4 regions of the Paenibacillus sp. FSL M7-1414 genome follow, and region 3 is predicted to be linked to each of the others. Evidence: riboswitches for the same ligand, from Rfam matches in the RefSeq annotation. Region 3 holds a riboswitch; each other region holds the start of a gene.

Region 1 (4,330 bases), 3.2 Mb from region 3:
GGGTAAATCCACATTAATGAACATCCTTACCGGTAAATTGCTTAAAGATAGTGGAAAAGTGGAATGGACACCTAAGGTCCGTTATGGATATCTGGATCAGCACACGAAGCTTACCCCAGGCAAAACCATTCGTGACGTTCTTAAAGATGCATTCCTTCCGTTGCTTGAATTAGAAAAAGAAATGATGAATATAACGGACCAGATGGCAGATGCAGATCCAGATAAGCTGGAGCAGTTGCTGGAAGAGATGGGCGATATTCAGGAACAACTGGAACAGGGCGATTTTTATCTGATTGACGTAAAAGTGGAAGAGATGGCCAATGGTCTTGGTTTGTCCGCAATTGGTCTTGATCGGGATGTCGCAGCTCTAAGTGGTGGGCAACGTACCAAGGTGCTTCTTGCCAAGCTTCTGCTTGAGAAACCTACAGCCCTTTTGCTGGATGAGCCGACCAACTATCTGGATGTAGAGCACATTGAATGGTTGTCACGTTACCTGAAGGACTACCCTCATGCGTTTCTTTTAATCTCCCATGACACGGAATTCATGAATGAAGTCGTAAATGTCATTTATCATTTGGAATTTGCCAAATTAACGAGATATGCAGCGAACTATGACAAGTTCCTCGAGATGGCTGATATGAATAAAGCCCAGCATATTGATGCGTACGAGAAGCAGCAAGAGTACATCAAGAAGCAGGAAGATTTCATTCAGCGTAACAAGGCACGTGCTTCAACTTCAGGTCGAGCGAAGAGCCGGGAGAAACAGCTGGACAGAATTGAACGTATTGATCGTCCAGATGAAGCGGCCAAACCAACATTCAAATTCAAGGATGCCCGTGCGAGTAGCAAAACGGTCTTTGAGGGCATTGATTTTGAAATTGGATATACGTATCCTTTGCTGCCTAAGATGACAATGACAATTGAACGTGGTGAGAAAATTGCCATCGTAGGTTGTAATGGTGTGGGTAAATCAACACTGCTGAAAACCATCCTGGGAAAAATATCTCCACTCAGTGGAAAGACTTTCTTGGGAGATTATCTCGAAACGGCCTATTTTGAGCAGGAAGTTCGTGCTGGGAATATCACGCCGATTGAGGATGTGTGGAATGAGTTTTCACATTTGACCCAAAATGAAGTCCGGGGTCATCTCGCTCGCTGCGGGTTGAAAAATGAGCACATTACCCGTCCGCTTAACATGCTGAGTGGTGGAGAGCAAGCCAAGGTTCGTCTATGCAAACTCTTGATGCGTGAAAGCAACTGGATTCTATTCGATGAGCCGACGAACCATTTGGATGTCACAGCTAAAGCTGAGTTACAGCGTGCCTTGCAAGAATTCAAGGGAACGGTGTTGCTGGTATCTCATGAACCTGATTTCTACGAGGGTTGGATTACCAAAACATGGAATGTTGAAGAATGGTCTGAGAAAAACTAGACAATTCAAGCAACGCTTAATAGAAATGAACGGTGACAAAAAAATCCTTCTATGGTAACATAGGCTACAACTTCATATGAACACTAGGGGGGCCGCACGATGTGGCTGAGATGGAAGAATGCGATTCCGGACCCTTTGCACCTGATCTGGATCATACCAGCGTAGGGAAGTGGCGAGCGCGTTTCAGTGAATGACGTGAGCAAACGGCAATTCGAAAGAATTCAACCGTCTTGCTTAGTAAATTGAAACATGCAGTTGCGTGTATAACGTTATGGCTATAAGGTCTATAGCTTTATTGCACGAAATGAACTGTATGTATCAGTCAGTCATCTGGTCCTATAATTAATACGCAGCCACTCCCCTACGGGAGTGGCTTTTTTGTGTTTTCATAGCATTCACACATGGAAGGGGATGAACAGTACGGTAAGTTCTCATGAACATGTTCACGAATCATTTGAATTGCATGTTGTATCTACGGGTGTAGGGAATCAAGCATCTTTTGTAAAAGCTGCAAAGGACGTTTGGCCATGGGTGGACTACATCCATATACGAGAGAAACAACTCTCGTGGCAAGACAAGATCGGTTGGGCTGAAAGTCTGCGTAGCGTTGGCGTTCCATCTTGTCGCATCGTTATCAATGGTTCAGAACTGCCACCACAGAATGACATCTATGGCGGTGTACATTGGGGGCAAGATGCGATACGTAACTATAACCCTGCTGTAATAAGCAATGTGCAGCGACTTCGTTTGGGCGTATCTGTTCATTCAATCGATGAGGCAAAAATCGCTGAAGAACGGGGAGCCGATTACCTTTTCTTCGGGCATGTCTACTCAACCAACAGTAAGCCTGATCTTGAACCAAGAGGATTTTATGCTCTGGCTGAAGTGTGCTCTGGTGTCTCCATTCCTGTCATGGCAATTGGGGGCATCGAACCGGGAAACATTCACGCTATTCGCTCTGCAGGCGCACAGGGAGTCGCTGTGATCTCGAATGTATGGGCGAGCGATTCCCCGGATCGGGCTGCTGCATTATTAAGGCAGGCTATCGTTGCTACAGAAAGTTTGAGCCGCTGAATCAAGGAGATGAGAGGATGAAAAAGATCATTACTGATAGACCGGATAAGATTCATGCAGAAACGATTATTGTAGGTGGAGGCGTTGTTGGTTGTGCCATTGCGTATGAGCTGGCTTCCCGTGGACAGGATGTGCTGTTGCTGGAGCGTTCGGCGATTGCGGGAGGCACTTCTTGCGCGGCGGCTGGAATGCTGGCGGCAGATAGTGAGGATTTTGCTCATCCTTTGATGGCTAAGCTCGCCAGGCAGAGTAGACAGTTACTTATCGAGCAACAGGTGCTAATGGCTACACTCAGTGAGGTAGAGACTGGCCTGCAACGCCAGGGATTCCTAACTCCTTTTCGTTCATACAGTGAATTAAGTAGTTATAAGGGCAATCGGAAGTCTGCGTTATCTGCTGATGAGGTGTGGTGGGATCGTTCCGTTGTGCAACAGGAGGCATCATGGCTTAACAGAGATACGTATGGAGCCTATTACAGACCTTACGAGAGTGAGATTCTTCCAGTCCATCTAACGAAGGCATATGCTGAATCCGCTCAAGCATTGGGAGCACGGGTTATGGAGGACATACAGGATATACGTGTGCAAGCAAACGAACACGGCGTGCAGGGAATCACCACATCGATCGGTGAGATGAAATGCAAACATGTCATTATAGCGGCTGGATTACAGAGTGAAGAGTTGATGAGACATGTGAATCTGAGCTTGCCTGTGTGGTCGGTAAAAGGTGAAATAGCCGCCGTTCAGTTCTCAGATGAACATGCAGGGTACAGACCTGACAGAACGGTGTATGCAGAGGATATCTATATTGTTCCCAAAGCCAATGGCGAAGTTTGGCTTGGGGCAACCAGTCTGCCAGGCAGAACGGATTTAAACGTTTCTGTACAGGGTGTTCAGAAGCTATTAACAGCGGCTACCCACTGGGTGCCTGGGATGAAAGAAGCACAATTTTTGCGGGCGTGGGCAGGCGTAAGGCCGGCAACTCCGGATGGTCTGCCTTATATAGGTGCTTGCGAAAGTGTTCCCGGGCTGTTGGCCGCCTTTGGACATTACCGTAACGGTATTTTGCTCAGTGCGATAACAGGCAGACTAATCGCTGAATTGCTCAAGGGCAAAAGCTCAGAAGAGCTCGGAATTGAGGCGCTGAGCCCTGAGCGATTGAACAGAAAGGGAGTGGTGCAGTGAATATCATCGTTAATGGTCAACGGATGGAGATTGAAGACAGATTGAATCGTGTGGATAAACTGCTTCAATCTTTTGATCTGCAAGTCAAGACTGTAGTTGTAGAGCTGAATAAACATATTTTAACCCGCGAGTACCATGAAACGACGGCATTAAGAGAAGGCGATCGAATTGAGATTGTACATTTTGTAGGAGGCGGTTGATGATGTTAAACATTGGTAAATATACGTTTGAGTCCAGATTGTTGCTCGGAACAGGCAAGTTTTCCGATCTGGAAGTGCAAAGTCAGGCTGTGGAAGCATCTGAAACGGAAGTTTTAACCTTTGCTGTTCGTCGTCTGAATCTGGAGGAACGTAATCAGAAGCATTTCCTGGATACGTTGGATTTGGACAAATACACACTTCTTCCGAATACGGCGGGGGCTTCCAATGCGGAAGAGGCGGTGCGGATTGCTGAGCTTGCGCGGGCTTCAGGACTTTGTGATATGATAAAAGTCGAAGTCATCGGAGATGGAATTACGTTACTCCCAGATCCGATTGAAACGTACAAGGCTTGCGAAATTTTGCTTGAAAAGGGATTCACGGTATTGCCTTATATTTCGGATGATGTCATTCTAGCCAAAAGGCTGCAATTGCTTGGCGTA
Region 2 (4,330 bases), 2.9 Mb from region 3:
GAACAAACAATGTGGAAATCGTAAACTTCGAACAGGATAAGAATATTGGGAACACTCTCAAGGAAATGACCAAAGGCGGCGCCGATGTTGTCATTGATGCGGTAGGAATGGACGGCAAGATGAGCGATCTTGAATTTCTAGCCAGCGGTATGAAACTGCAAGGCGGCACCATGAGCGCATTTATCATTGCATCTCAGGCTGTTCGCAAAGGTGGCACCATTCAAGTCACTGGGGTATACGGCGGACGTTATAACGGATTCCCGCTCGGTGATATCATGCAGCGAAACGTGAATATCCGTTCCGGACAAGCTCCGGTCATTCACTACATGCCATACATGTACGAGTTGGTTACGTCTGGCAAAGTGGACCCTGGCGACATTGTTACGCACGTCATTCCGCTCAACGAGGCCAAACGGGGCTATGAAGTGTTCGATACAAAAACGGACGATTGCATTAAAGTCATCTTAAAGCCTTAAATATGAATAGATACATGGGAGGACAATCTGAATGGATTCCACTTACGCTTTGCATGAGATGCTCGAGGTGCATGAAATAGCTGCGTTCAAGACGGTTTGTATGACTAAATCCAAGACCATGCAAGCTCTGGTAACCGACCCGGAGCTCAAGCAAATTTTGCAACAAGATGCGACATTATCACAACAGCAGCTTCAGGAGCTCGGTGGAGTGCTGTCTAAAGCGACTGTATAGGAGATAAAAAATGAACCCAATATTAGAACATATGACTGGTCTTAATACGCTGACCGATGACGTAATCGCAATGGATTTTTTGATGAACGCCAAGAGCAGCGTCAGAAACTACGCCATGGCTGTGACCGAATGTGCCACCCCCGAAATCAAACAAATTTTGATGAAACAGCTCGATGAAGCCATAGATTCTCATGAAAAGATATCAAATTACATGGTGCAGCATGGCTTATACCACCCTTACCATATTGCAGAGCAAATTCAGCTCGATCTGAAAAATATTCAGACTGCTATGAACATTCCGTCCTGACACCCTTTTTGATTTTAGCCAGAGACTTCAGAGAACAAAATGTCCCTGTGTCAAGAATTTCAACAATAATAAAAGGCGGATACACTCCGCCCTTTTTTCGGTATCATCACGAAACACGCTTATACAAGCGTTCCTTTACTTAATTTCCATCCTGAGACTGTTTATGGCCGCTGCTCTCTAATTGAATGAACTACCAGTAAACTTAAGGCTCCAGCCTCCATGACATCTCCCAAAAATCAAGCTCAAAGCGACTGCACATCACGAAAATATCTTCCATCCGTTGGTACGTTCCCTCGCTACAGCCTTCTAATAGCTTATCCGTTAACGTCACTAGGGATTGATTGCTGCTGTTGTATTCAGAGGAAGCATATCCTGTGATCCACTCTCCGTAAAAAGGATGATCAGCTGCGCCTGGCTTTTGGGCAAGGACTTGACCAATCTCTGCATAGCTCCATGAGCAGGCCAGAATGGAAACAAGTACTTCTGCTATGCCACCCGTATGGGAAACAGAGAGCATATAGTTAGTATAGGCTGCATTTTTCAGTGCAGGTTTTACCTGAAAAACATGATCCTCTGTAATTCCTAATCGCTCCATATAAGAACGATGGATTTTCATTTCACCATTCAGGATGTTATCTACGTTTTTACTAAAAAACTGCATCAATTTGGGGTCGTGCGACTTGACGATACCTAGTGCAAATACACGGGCATAATCGAACAGATACAAGTAGTCTTGCAGCAAATAATAACGAAATTGTTCGACCGGTAAGGAACCATCTCCGATTCCTTTAACAAAGGGATGCTCGAGACATTCTTTCCACACGGGCTGTGCTGCCTGATATAGTCTCTCTGAAATAGTCAACATGTGTTCCTCCAATTCATAATGTACGTATTTAAAAACAAAAAAAACGAAACATCCATAGGATGTTTCGCAGACAAATACACTAAAACAAGGGGGTTCGCATGAGCTACCCAAGTACAGTGTTTCATCGTTGCATCCCTACGTTGGCATTATCCAAATCAGGTAAGGTCGGTTTAACACCCTCTCAGCCGGTTAAGGCTCCCTCGCAAACGGTTGTATGTAGTTGATTACTATCTTATTCCCATAAAAGATAAAATAACATCCATTTAGTATATCAAGGGCTGTTAAATATAGTCAAGGCAGATTGTATCGCCCCTCATCACCTTTGGTGACGTATGTAAACGATGAAAACCATCACAACAATGGTTGAGTTTCAGCCACTGTTATGATGGTTTCTATTCTTGCAACTACTGCCGATGGTTTAATGCCCGAGTTTGTTCTTTCCGACAAAAGTGAGTATTCCGTACTGGGAAGTATTTCTCCAGCTCTCATTGGTCGTATCATTCCACTTGGCTACGCTCTGCTTACCTCCGCCCTGGTTGTCGTTAATTTGGAGCTCGAAACCGAGAACATTTCCTGCTTTGGGCGTCAATGATTGTAAATGAATTCTGGCTTCTACGAGATATCCTTTATTTGTTTTCTTCACAGCACTTACAAGGCGTCCAGGTGAGGCACCCCCTGCAAAGGTTCCCACATTGTCTGCACTGATTCTGAACTGGGCATCATCATATTGAAAATACGGTGTGCGCTGGTGATTCTCGTCCAGGAAAATCTCAACCGAATCCTGATCCCATGGGTTGATGCTATCTGTGATGATGTTTGGATCAGTGACGTCGATCAGCAGGTATAGATATTCACCTGACCACATTGCGCGAGCCACTGCCTCTGCACCTTCGCTTTGGTTCAACCGGTTTACTTCAAACGGTGCAGCCTTATTCCATGATGTGTCTTTCTTCCCATCAATCTGAACAATCCCTTGTACAGCTTGTGCAGATTTGGGCATAGGGGCAAGCTGAATCACGCCGTATTTGCTTGTATCCTGTTCCTGAGATTGTGTTCGATCATTCCAGTACAGTGGATTATAAGGTTGTGTCCCACTTGAACCGCCATCAGTCACACGGATATCCAATCCGGCTTCATATTCTGATCGGACTTGGATACCACCCCACGGAATGGACAATTCAACCTGATATCCGGCTTTGGTCTCGCGTACATGATATGAACGCTTCTCCACGCCCTCAGCTTTGCCCGACCGCTTAATGATTACGTGTCGGTCATCTGCTTCATATGAAGTGGTCTTGCCATTATTGAGGTCAACAAAGATATCTACTCTGTCATTCACATCTGTCTTTGCATCCTGAACATCCACAAGGATATACAGGTTACTATGATCCCATAAGGTGCGGAAACTGGCTGATCCCGAAGAGTCACCCTTCAGTGGAGTAGACACCGCTTTGTTCCAGAGTGGATCTTGTGACTGTTTTTTGATATCCGGTTTACCCGAAAGTGAGACGGCTCTCTGTGTCAACACAGGCAAGCTGGATTCATCCACGAGTCCCCAGTATGCTTTTTTGGCCTTCAGGGCTGAATCAAACAGCATAGCCTGGTTGTTGTAAGATTTCTCATCTTGGAGTCCCCATAAGGTAACTGAAGAAATGTGATCTTTGTGTTTTTTGTACAAATCCAACAGTTCCTTATATCGATACGCCTGCTTTACCGCAACTTCATCGGACATCTCTTCACCAAATGGAATTCCGCTATCCACATCCAGTTCCGTGATCTGAATATCCAATCCAAGTTCGGCGAACATGTTGATCGTTTTTTCAATTTCCTTGATGGGCGGGGATTCCAGGTTATAGTGGGATTGCAAACCCACACCATCGATGAGCCCTTTCTCTTTCAGTCGTTTGACCAACTGATACATATGCTCTCTTTTCTCAGGGATTTCCGTGAAGTATTCGTTGTAATATAATTTGGCATTCGGATCGGCTGCACGAGCGAATTCATAAGTTTTCTCAATGTAATCCGGACCGATTAGTTCATAAAAGGGACTTTTACGTAAACCGTTGGCATCACCATTGCTATCCGCAATCGCCTCGTTTACCACATCCCAGGCATAGATCTTACCTTTGTATCGGGTCATGACGGTTTCGACATAATCCTGAATCCGGGCAAGCAGTAATTCTCGACTCGCAGGGTTACCCTGAGGATCCTTGAACATCCACTCTGCAGCATCAATATGCCACAACAACGCATGTGCGCGTACGCCCATACCATGCTCCTCAGCGAACTGAACATATTGATCGGCTGCCTCGAACTCATAAACACCTTCGGAAGGAGACATGTACTTCGGTTTCATCTCATAGGTTGCGGTCAAGCTGTTAAAATGCTTTGTGAGCAGTTGTCCGTATGCGCCTTCCAACTGCCAGCGATACACCGCTGCACCAATGGGG
Region 3 (4,330 bases):
GGTCATACATGGGTACCCATGTTTCTTCACGATTAGCACCATAGCCGTGACTGAAAATAATCGTTTTGCTTGCAGCATTGTCAGCAGGTATATACCATCCCTGCATCGTGCGGCTGCCATCTGCTGCCGGGAACGTGATGTCTTCATACTTCATGTTCTTGGCTTGCATCGGATTGGAGAAGACAGGCGCTACCGTTGGATTGGATAATACCCATGCGATATAACCATGCAGTGCAATAAAACAAAACAGTAGAAAAAATACAACGGAGAGCAGCAACGCTACGATAATATGTTTGAACCGAATCAGCCTCGGTGATAGGGAAGAGGGCAGATCGGACACTTTTGTTTGCAGCGGGGCTTCGCTCTGGGATGATTGATACATGAATGCCCCTCCTTTGAAGTTCAGTTGAAGATAACAACGACATGAAAAGAGAATTGCGTCGATTTCAGAGCCTGCTTCAGAGCGATATCTTAATGTAATATATCTTTATCGTATGTTCCAATATAGTCAAAGTCAATTGATTGAGGGCATTTGTTACGCAATTGTTATATAGTTCTTAAGATATATGGGTAACATTACCTTAGTGTGTAAATTACAGGGGATTAAGTCTTATAAAAAGGAAAAATTTACACGTTGGCCTATTTTGATTTTGGCTCTTTTTGGTTTACAGATGAGACCGTTTCTCATATAATTTATGTAACCAAGTTTCATGTGATGAAACATGAGGAGGGCATTATGCCATGGAAGATCGCAAGTTAACCGTCCGGGCTGTGGAACGGGCGCTGGATATATTATTATGTTTTACCACACGCAGTGATCTGGGACTCACCGAAATTGCCAGCCAGATTGGCCTGCACAAAAGTACAGTGCACCGTTTGATGGCTACGCTGGAGGATCGAGGGTTCGTGATCCGCGATGCAGCAACAGAGAAGTACCGACTTGGCATCCGAATCTGGGAACTGTCGGCTCATATGTCCCGCAGTGATGATCCCGCTATTCTGCTGCTGCCTGCGATGGAGCGACTGAGAGATCGATTGGGGGAGACCGTGAGTCTGTACCTGCGTGATGGCAGTGAACGGATACGGATTCAGGCGGTGCAAAGTGATCAGGCGATCCGCCGAGTCGCTCCAGTGGGTGTTAGACTCCCGCTGTCTGTGGGCGCTTCCAGCAAAGTTTTGATGGCGTTTGCCACGGACGAGGATCGTGAAGAACTGATGAACGGGCCGGAATGGCCGGTGTTTATTGATCCGGCGGTGTATTTGGCGCAGATGGGAGATATCCGGGATAACGGATATGCGACGAGTTATGAGGAACGTGAGCCGGGAGCCGCCGCGGTATCTGTTCCGATTATGGATCGCAGAGGCAATATTGCAGCTGCCCTCTCGGTCTCAGGGCCTGTCAGCCGACTCTCGCAGGAGACATTGCATGAATACGCACCTGTGTTGAAGGATGCTGCTACGCAGATGGGGCTCATGTTATCCTGATGTTGAGGTAAGGTTTTTCTCCAATTGAGTTGGTGTTCTGGAATATAAAGGTTGTTTTTATGTTCCGGTTACGCTACTCTGTAATGGACGGCCCAACGGGGCCAGCTTCATTGAATATGAACGGCGGCATCTGTAAGCCGCAACTTGTTAACGTTACTGGGGGAGTCCGAATTGTCCGGACTGAGACGGAATCGCATGAGATTCCGGACCCTTTGCACCTGATCTGGATCATACCAGCGTAGGGAAGTAATCGGCGATATGACCACAACCACCACATGATGTGACCCTTGTAGGGCTCCGTTAAGGAGCTGCATAAAGGTGCATTATTGGTGATGGACATAAAAGTCGGTTCCTTCGGGGACCGGCTTTTTTATATACAGGGAACGGGCGATATAGCGCGGATTTTATGGGCTTCTTTTTCGATAACCTGCGGAAGTGGGCTTGGATGAATAGAGAACGCACCATAGATCATCCAAGATCTGTGGCAGCCTCCGTCTGTTGTTAACTGTACATGAAAAGTGTCTTCCCTGGTCTGGTGTAGGATCGCTCTTTCTTCTCTGCATTGCGCATGATTTGGGACAGGTACGTAAGTGAGCTAATGACGAAACCAACCAAACAAGCGACGAACACTGAGGAGGAGACAAGCGAACATGAGTACAGGAAATCAAACGGGACAACAAGCGATTGAACAGGAACATAACGATCGGCAGGTGGAAAAAGAAACAGGAGCGGCCGGACGGGTCCAGCCCTTTCCGGGCAGCCGCAAAGTCTACATTCAGGGCTCACGGCCGGACATTGCTGTACCGGAGCGTGAGATAGTCCTTCATGACACAAATACTCCCCAAGGGGTGGAGCATAACGAACCGCTGCGTGTCTACGATACGAGCGGCCCCATGACCGATCCCGCATTCCATGCGGATATCCGTGCAGGTCTGCCATCCCTGCGCACACGTTGGATCACAGAGCGCGGCGATGTTGAAGCTTATCAGGGCCGTACAGTTAAACCGGAGGATAACGGACTGAAGCCCGGAGGAAAGAGAGCTGGAGCCGAAGAGTACCCTGGATTGCGTGGCAAACCGCTGCGGGCACAGCCAGAACGCTGCGTGACTCAGATGCACTACGCGAGACAGGGAGTCATTACGGCTGAGATGGAATTCGCCGCCATTCGTGAAGGCGTGGAGCCGGAATTTGTGAGACAGGAGCTGGCGAGTGGACGGGCCATTCTGCCATCCAACATCAATCACCCGGAGAGTGAGCCGATGTTGATCGGTCGTCATTTTCACGTGAAGATCAATGCCAACATAGGTAACTCGGCCGTATCTTCCTCCATCGAGGAAGAGGTGGAGAAGATGACTTGGGCGGTACGCTGGGGATCGGATACGGTGATGGATCTGTCCACAGGCAAAAACATTCATACCACCCGGGAATGGATCATCCGTAATTCACCTGTGCCGATTGGTACGGTGCCGCTGTATCAGGCGCTGGAGAAGGTGAATGGCGAAGCGGAAGCGCTGACCTGGGAGTTGTACCGTGACACACTCATTGAGCAGGCAGAGCAGGGCGTGGACTACTTTACGATTCATGCAGGTGTACTGCTGCGTTATATCCCCATGACCGCCAAGCGAATGACAGGCATTGTATCTCGCGGTGGGTCCATTATGGCAGCATGGTGTCTGGCGCATCATCAGGAGAATTTTTTGTACACCCATTTTGAAGAAATCTGCGAGATTATGAAAAGGTATGATGTGGCGTTCTCACTGGGAGATGGACTTCGTCCAGGCAGTATCTACGATGCGAATGACGAAGCTCAGATGGCGGAACTGGCCACGCTTGGGGAACTGACGCAGATCGCATGGAAGCATGATGTGCAGGTGATGATCGAAGGCCCGGGTCATGTGCCGATGCATAAGATCAAGGAGAATGTGGACTTGCAGATGGAGATCTGTAAAGAAGCACCGTTCTACACACTTGGGCCGCTAACGACCGACATTGCGCCAGGATATGATCACATCACATCCGCCATTGGGGCAGCCATGATTGGCTGGTTCGGCACGTCCATGCTCTGTTATGTTACGCCAAAAGAACATCTGGGCCTGCCCAACAAGGATGATGTGCGGGAAGGGGTCATCGCCTACAAGATCGCAGCTCATGCCGCCGATCTGGCGAAAGGCCATCCGCGTGCTCAACGCCGCGATGACGCATTGTCCAAGGCACGCTTTGAGTTCCGCTGGCGTGACCAGTTTAACCTGTCACTGGACCCGGAACGTGCGCTGTCCTACCATGATGAGACGCTGCCAGCAGAAGGGGCCAAAGAAGCTCATTTCTGCTCCATGTGCGGACCGAAGTTCTGTAGCATGCGCATCACGCAGGACATTCGTGCCTTTGCCGCTGATAAAGGATTGTCTGAGAATGAGGCTGTAGCTGCCGGGATGCAGGAAAAGGCCGAGGAATATCGGACACGCTCCTAGGCGCCGATACAGCGCAAGCTGGGCAGTCTGACATCGTTTGAAGGTGAGAATACTGCTATCATGTCGTCTTCTTCATCTTATTGATCAGCTTCCTGATACTTTTTATCAGCATTATGGTTGATTGTCTAGCTGATGTTTAATAAAATGAATGTAAGTAAACACCAATAAGAGTAGCCAGGCCAATGGCTACTCCTGCACAGCATTTGCGGTGGGTATTCCTCCGAGTGCAGCAAGTTCAGATGAAGTGACCCGTCAGGCCGTCAACCTGTGGCGGGTCACTTCTTTTTACGATCGATGTATGTCAGGAGCGCAATAATTAACATCGCGAACACGATTACGTCGTTAAAAGAGAAGTTCATAGGATCACCTCCCACTGG
Region 4 (4,330 bases), 250 kb from region 3:
AAAACAAAGCCGTTGCTGAAGCAGGGACTCGTCCTTCCGTAGCAGGTCAAACACTCGTATCATTTAAGTACTCTCGCATGCTTGAAGAAACCTCTTACGAAATCATGAACAAATTGGACTCTATTGATACCGGTTCTGTTGTCCCCGAGAAAGGCAAAGTCATCGTTGAAGTTCCGGGAGAGCAATAATTTGAGCATCCTCTATAAAACATTGCTCAGCAGAACTATACTATGACATCTGCATTACAAAGAGCGTCCCACAAAGTCATTGTAACAATGACCTTGGAACGCTCTTTTTGGCGTTATATTTTAACTTCAAATTACAAGCAGAGCTTAAACTTTTACCAACTCCAGCGATTCAATCTTCTGTCTAATATTGCGTGTTCCCAGACTGGCTCGTTTTCCCTGAAGCAAACCCCTTGAACAACGTTGGTACTTTGGAATAACGGGTATTCGTAATTTTCCCTTGTGATGTGCTGCTGTCTGTACGCATAATCGAATCTTTTACATTGGAAATGTTGGAGTTATCCAGCGTCATGTTAACTGCAAAGGAAGTTCCACCATTTTGGCGAACCAGTTTGCCAATATCATCTGCACGGAAATTTTTGATGTTAATTGTTCCAGCTGCATTCATCTGGAACACTTTATCATAAGCCTTATACGCTGCCCCACCGGTAATGTTAACCGTTCCGGCAGACTTCAATGTCAGTGCATCCTCGCCCACGTCCTGCCAGACCACATTCGATATATTACAGTTGCCATAACAGTGAACACCATCAGCAGCTGGTGATCCAATGTTTACGTTTTTGAGCGTGGCCCCTGCCTCCAGACGGAAGACTGGCTTCTGATTTTCTGCTTGAGATCCGTCGCCAAGTGTGGAAGGATTAGCTACAAATGTTTTGCCTTGACCATCATAGGTCGTGCCCTTTGGAACAATAATAGTTGAATTTACAACCGTAGGCGCAGCCGCAGCCGGAACTGCACCAAATATAGAAGCAACCAAACCAGCGGACAGTAACAACGTCAACATTTTTTTCATAACTTTATTCCTCCCTTATTCTCTCGTTTTTTGGTAATGTACAGCCTGGGCTTGTACTGGAAGTTCGCCAGAGGTGCACCTCTGTCCGACCAACAACCTAATCCTACCAAATAAGGAAGGTAACTAGAATAATCATTAGATCAGATATATCATGACATCGTACAATCCCTGTCATATCGGCATTTTTTGCATGCTAGGTCTCTCAAGCAATATGCTCATATCAACCTCTGGTATGCTCATTTGTAACGTTTGTACCCCTCACTTAATCCCCAATAACAAAAAAAGACCACTACATTTGTCTCCAAATGTGTGATCTTGAATGTCTTCTGGCTTGCTGTTATAAAATATCAGGCTCCAAATCTCTGACGATAACCGCACTTTCTACACAACTCTTCTACAGCTTCGCGTTTGGAGAAGCCATATACCAGATTGTTCGCTCGCTCACCCTCAATAATCTCCGAGAATGACTTCTCGTGAACGTTACCGAGGTTAATGACACCCTCGCCATCAAGACAGCATGGAACCACCGTTCCATCTACAAGCACAGCTGCCTGACCGCGAAGTGCATGGCAGAAGCCTTTGCCGTCATCTTCAGGTGCATCCAGACTTGGCCACCGGAACTCATGGTCCTGATTCAGGTATACATTCGGGGCAATTTTGACCCCGCTACCTGGAACTACTTTTTCCTCAATGCGGAAATCCAGATTGAACTCACGTTCCAATACTTCAAGGGTCTCCCGATTTCGATTCATCTGAGCATTCGTGAAGTTATCCTGTGTCAGATTCCACAACCGAAATGAGATGATGACATTGTGCTTAACGGCCTCGTGTACAAAGGACAAAATATGACGCAGATACCCGTCACGATCTGTTGAACCTTCATGCCCATCGAAGCTGTGCAGGGAGAAATTCATCTGCCGCAGCGCCGGTTTGCCAAGCAATTTATGCTGAGTCTTGGGCAGCAGTGTACCATTCGTTGTAATGTTCACCTTGAGTCCCTTCTCATGTGCGGAATCGAGCAACAGATCTATTTTGGGATGCAACAAGGGTTCACCTTTGACATGTAGATAAATATGATTGGTGTGTGGTTTAACTTGATCCAGTATATTGTTGAAGACTTCAGGGTCAATGAATCCTTTGGCACGCTGTGTCTGCGGACAGAAGCTGCATGCCAGATTGCAGATACTCGTGATCTCAATATATACTTTTTTGAACGTTTTCAACTCGGGTCCCCATTCTGCTTCGGAGGGAGAACAATCCCACCTGCATTTTGTGATCCGGCCAATATGCGCCACCACTATTATATCGGGTTAGGGAGCCCAGGTAAATTGTTCAGTTGTTCGGGTCTGACTCCAAGTTCATCTCAACAATTCCATCATGCTGCCTCTTTACAGTTCATGTTCAAGTGATATATGCTGAACACACAACTGCATATCTTGAACTTTTGCACTAGGGGAGCCTTGCGGCTGAGACGAATATGACTATTCGGACCCTTTGAACCTGATCTGGATCATACCAGCGGAGGGAAGTGGAGCGGCCTTTTAGTAAGCGGAATTTTTCATGTATGTGAAGATAAATTGCGGATTTAACTTACAGACCCACTCATTTCTCCGGAAATGGGTGGGTCTTTTTTGTTCCTTTTGCAGAGTATAGGATGCCGTTGTTATTGCAGTAGTCTGACATCAAGGGGGTGAGGATCAGATGGATAACCATGTAACCATTCACAACGTAAGCTTTGCTTTTCCCGAAAAAAAAGAGTCCCCTGTGCTCTCCAATGTGTCGCTTCAGGTTCAACAAGGAGAATTTGTCTCGCTCATCGGCTCCAGCGGATCAGGTAAAAGCACGCTCTTCAAGCTGCTCGCAGGCTTGCATGAACCAACCGTTGGCACCATCGATATAGCTGATGTCCCGCAAGGACAACGGCTCGGACGAGTCGCCTATATGCCGCAGAAAGATCTGCTGTTATCCTGGCGTACCGTCATGGAGAACTGCATGCTGCCTGCCGAGCTTGCACCAGGCCGACAGGACAAGGACAAGTTACGGGCAAACATCCTAGCTGGGTTGGCAAGGTTCGGCCTGTCGGGTTATGAACAGGCCTACCCGGATGAGTTATCCGGCGGCATGCGGCAGCGGGTGGCATTTCTTCGTACCTTGCTTACAGGCGGGCAGCTCATGTTGCTGGATGAACCCTTCGGTGCACTCGACGCCTTAACCAAACGAGAAATGCATCGCTGGTTGCTGGAGCTTTGGGAGGGCATTGGCCAAACCGTGCTGTTCATTACACATGACATCGAAGAAGCCCTGCTGTTAAGTGACCGTATCATTCTGTTAACTCCAGGGGGGCAAGGTCAGCAGTTGCGTGAGATGACGGTTCCTTTACCACGCCCAAGGCATTCGAACATGATCTACGAACCGGCTCTCGTGCAGATGAGACAACAACTGGAGGAACAATTGCATGCAAAGCGATAGAGCTGAGGTCAGCGTCTGGGCGTGGTGTTCGAAGTGGCTCTCTAGGTCGTTTTCCCAATGTGGTTTGTTTATTATGCTCATGTTCTTATTACTGGCGATCTGGGAAGTGATCGTGCGTATGGGATGGGTGCCCTCCTTCATCATTCCTGCACCCACGGCCATCATAGGCTCACTGGTTGAGCATCGTCGTCTGCTGTTGACCATCCATTTGCCTGCTACCTTTATGGAGGTTGTTGTTGGTTTTGTCTTGTCCATAGTGACTGGAATTACGCTAGCAACAGGCATGCATATGAACCGATCGATTGAAAAAGCCTTGTATCCCTTCATCGTGATCAGTCAGACCATCCCGCTGATTGCCTTGTCTCCCGTATTTATCTTGTGGTTTGGTTACACGTTGTGGAGCAAAGTCGCGGTGGTGTTCTTAATCGCATTCTTCCCCATTGTGGTCAGTACCTACGATGGACTCCGCCAAGGCGATCCGGAGCAGCGTGAACTACTGCTCACCATGGGCGCCAGCAAATGGGATATTTTTTGCAAACTCCAGGTTCCACTGGCACTTCCCTCTTTTTTCTCGGGGCTAAAGATGTCTGTGGTGTACTGCGTGGTTGGGGCAACGATTGGCGAATGGCTCGGTGGTAGCAAAGGTCTAGGGTACTTCAGCCGTCGTATGTCCAGCAACATGAACACGGATGCGATGTTTGCCGCCATTTTGCTGTTATCCCTGCTTGGGATCGTTTTGTTTGTACTGATTACCTGGCTGGAGAAACGGTTTAGCATACGGCGTCATCGTCATGGAGGCAAAAGAAACGTTGGATAATACTTA

Evidence for each region. Region 3 has a riboswitch for thiamine pyrophosphate ahead of thiC (phosphomethylpyrimidine synthase ThiC). Riboswitches for the same ligand answer to the same signal wherever they lie in the genome.
Region 1: linked by a shared signal. The riboswitch ahead of MHH92_RS17265 (thiamine phosphate synthase) and the one ahead of thiC (phosphomethylpyrimidine synthase ThiC) in region 3 are both predicted to bind thiamine pyrophosphate.
Region 2: linked by a shared signal. The riboswitch ahead of tenA (thiaminase II) and the one ahead of thiC (phosphomethylpyrimidine synthase ThiC) in region 3 are both predicted to bind thiamine pyrophosphate.
Region 4: linked by a shared signal. The riboswitch ahead of MHH92_RS04490 (ABC transporter ATP-binding protein) and the one ahead of thiC (phosphomethylpyrimidine synthase ThiC) in region 3 are both predicted to bind thiamine pyrophosphate.

What each region holds. Positions count from the first base shown of each region.
Region 1 is NZ_JBBOOS010000001.1:3,980,759-3,985,088, reverse strand. Features, by position in the region: gene MHH92_RS17270 (ABC-F family ATP-binding cassette domain-containing protein) at 1-1,432, shown strand, start outside; TPP riboswitch at 1,508-1,617, shown strand; gene MHH92_RS17265 (thiamine phosphate synthase) at 1,844-2,506, shown strand; gene thiO (glycine oxidase ThiO) at 2,524-3,690, shown strand; gene thiS (sulfur carrier protein ThiS) at 3,687-3,890, shown strand; gene MHH92_RS17250 (thiazole synthase) at 3,893-4,330, shown strand, end outside.
Region 2 is NZ_JBBOOS010000001.1:3,646,805-3,651,134, reverse strand. Features, by position in the region: gene MHH92_RS15785 (zinc-dependent alcohol dehydrogenase) at 1-476, shown strand, start outside; gene MHH92_RS15780 (hypothetical protein) at 508-708, shown strand; gene MHH92_RS15775 (spore coat protein) at 719-1,015, shown strand; gene tenA (thiaminase II) at 1,218-1,880, opposite strand; TPP riboswitch at 1,995-2,092, opposite strand; gene MHH92_RS15765 (endo-1,4-beta-xylanase) at 2,299-4,330, opposite strand, start outside.
Region 3 is NZ_JBBOOS010000001.1:732,645-736,974, forward strand. Features, by position in the region: gene MHH92_RS03410 (alpha/beta hydrolase) at 1-382, opposite strand, end outside; gene MHH92_RS03415 (IclR family transcriptional regulator) at 742-1,485, shown strand; TPP riboswitch at 1,634-1,747, shown strand; gene thiC (phosphomethylpyrimidine synthase ThiC) at 2,136-3,953, shown strand.
Region 4 is NZ_JBBOOS010000001.1:984,266-988,595, reverse strand. Features, by position in the region: gene MHH92_RS04505 (copper amine oxidase N-terminal domain-containing protein) at 1-188, shown strand, start outside; gene MHH92_RS04500 (pectate lyase) at 370-1,038, opposite strand; gene MHH92_RS04495 (radical SAM/SPASM domain-containing protein) at 1,386-2,261, opposite strand; TPP riboswitch at 2,480-2,582, shown strand; gene MHH92_RS04490 (ABC transporter ATP-binding protein) at 2,740-3,507, shown strand; gene MHH92_RS04485 (ABC transporter permease) at 3,494-4,324, shown strand.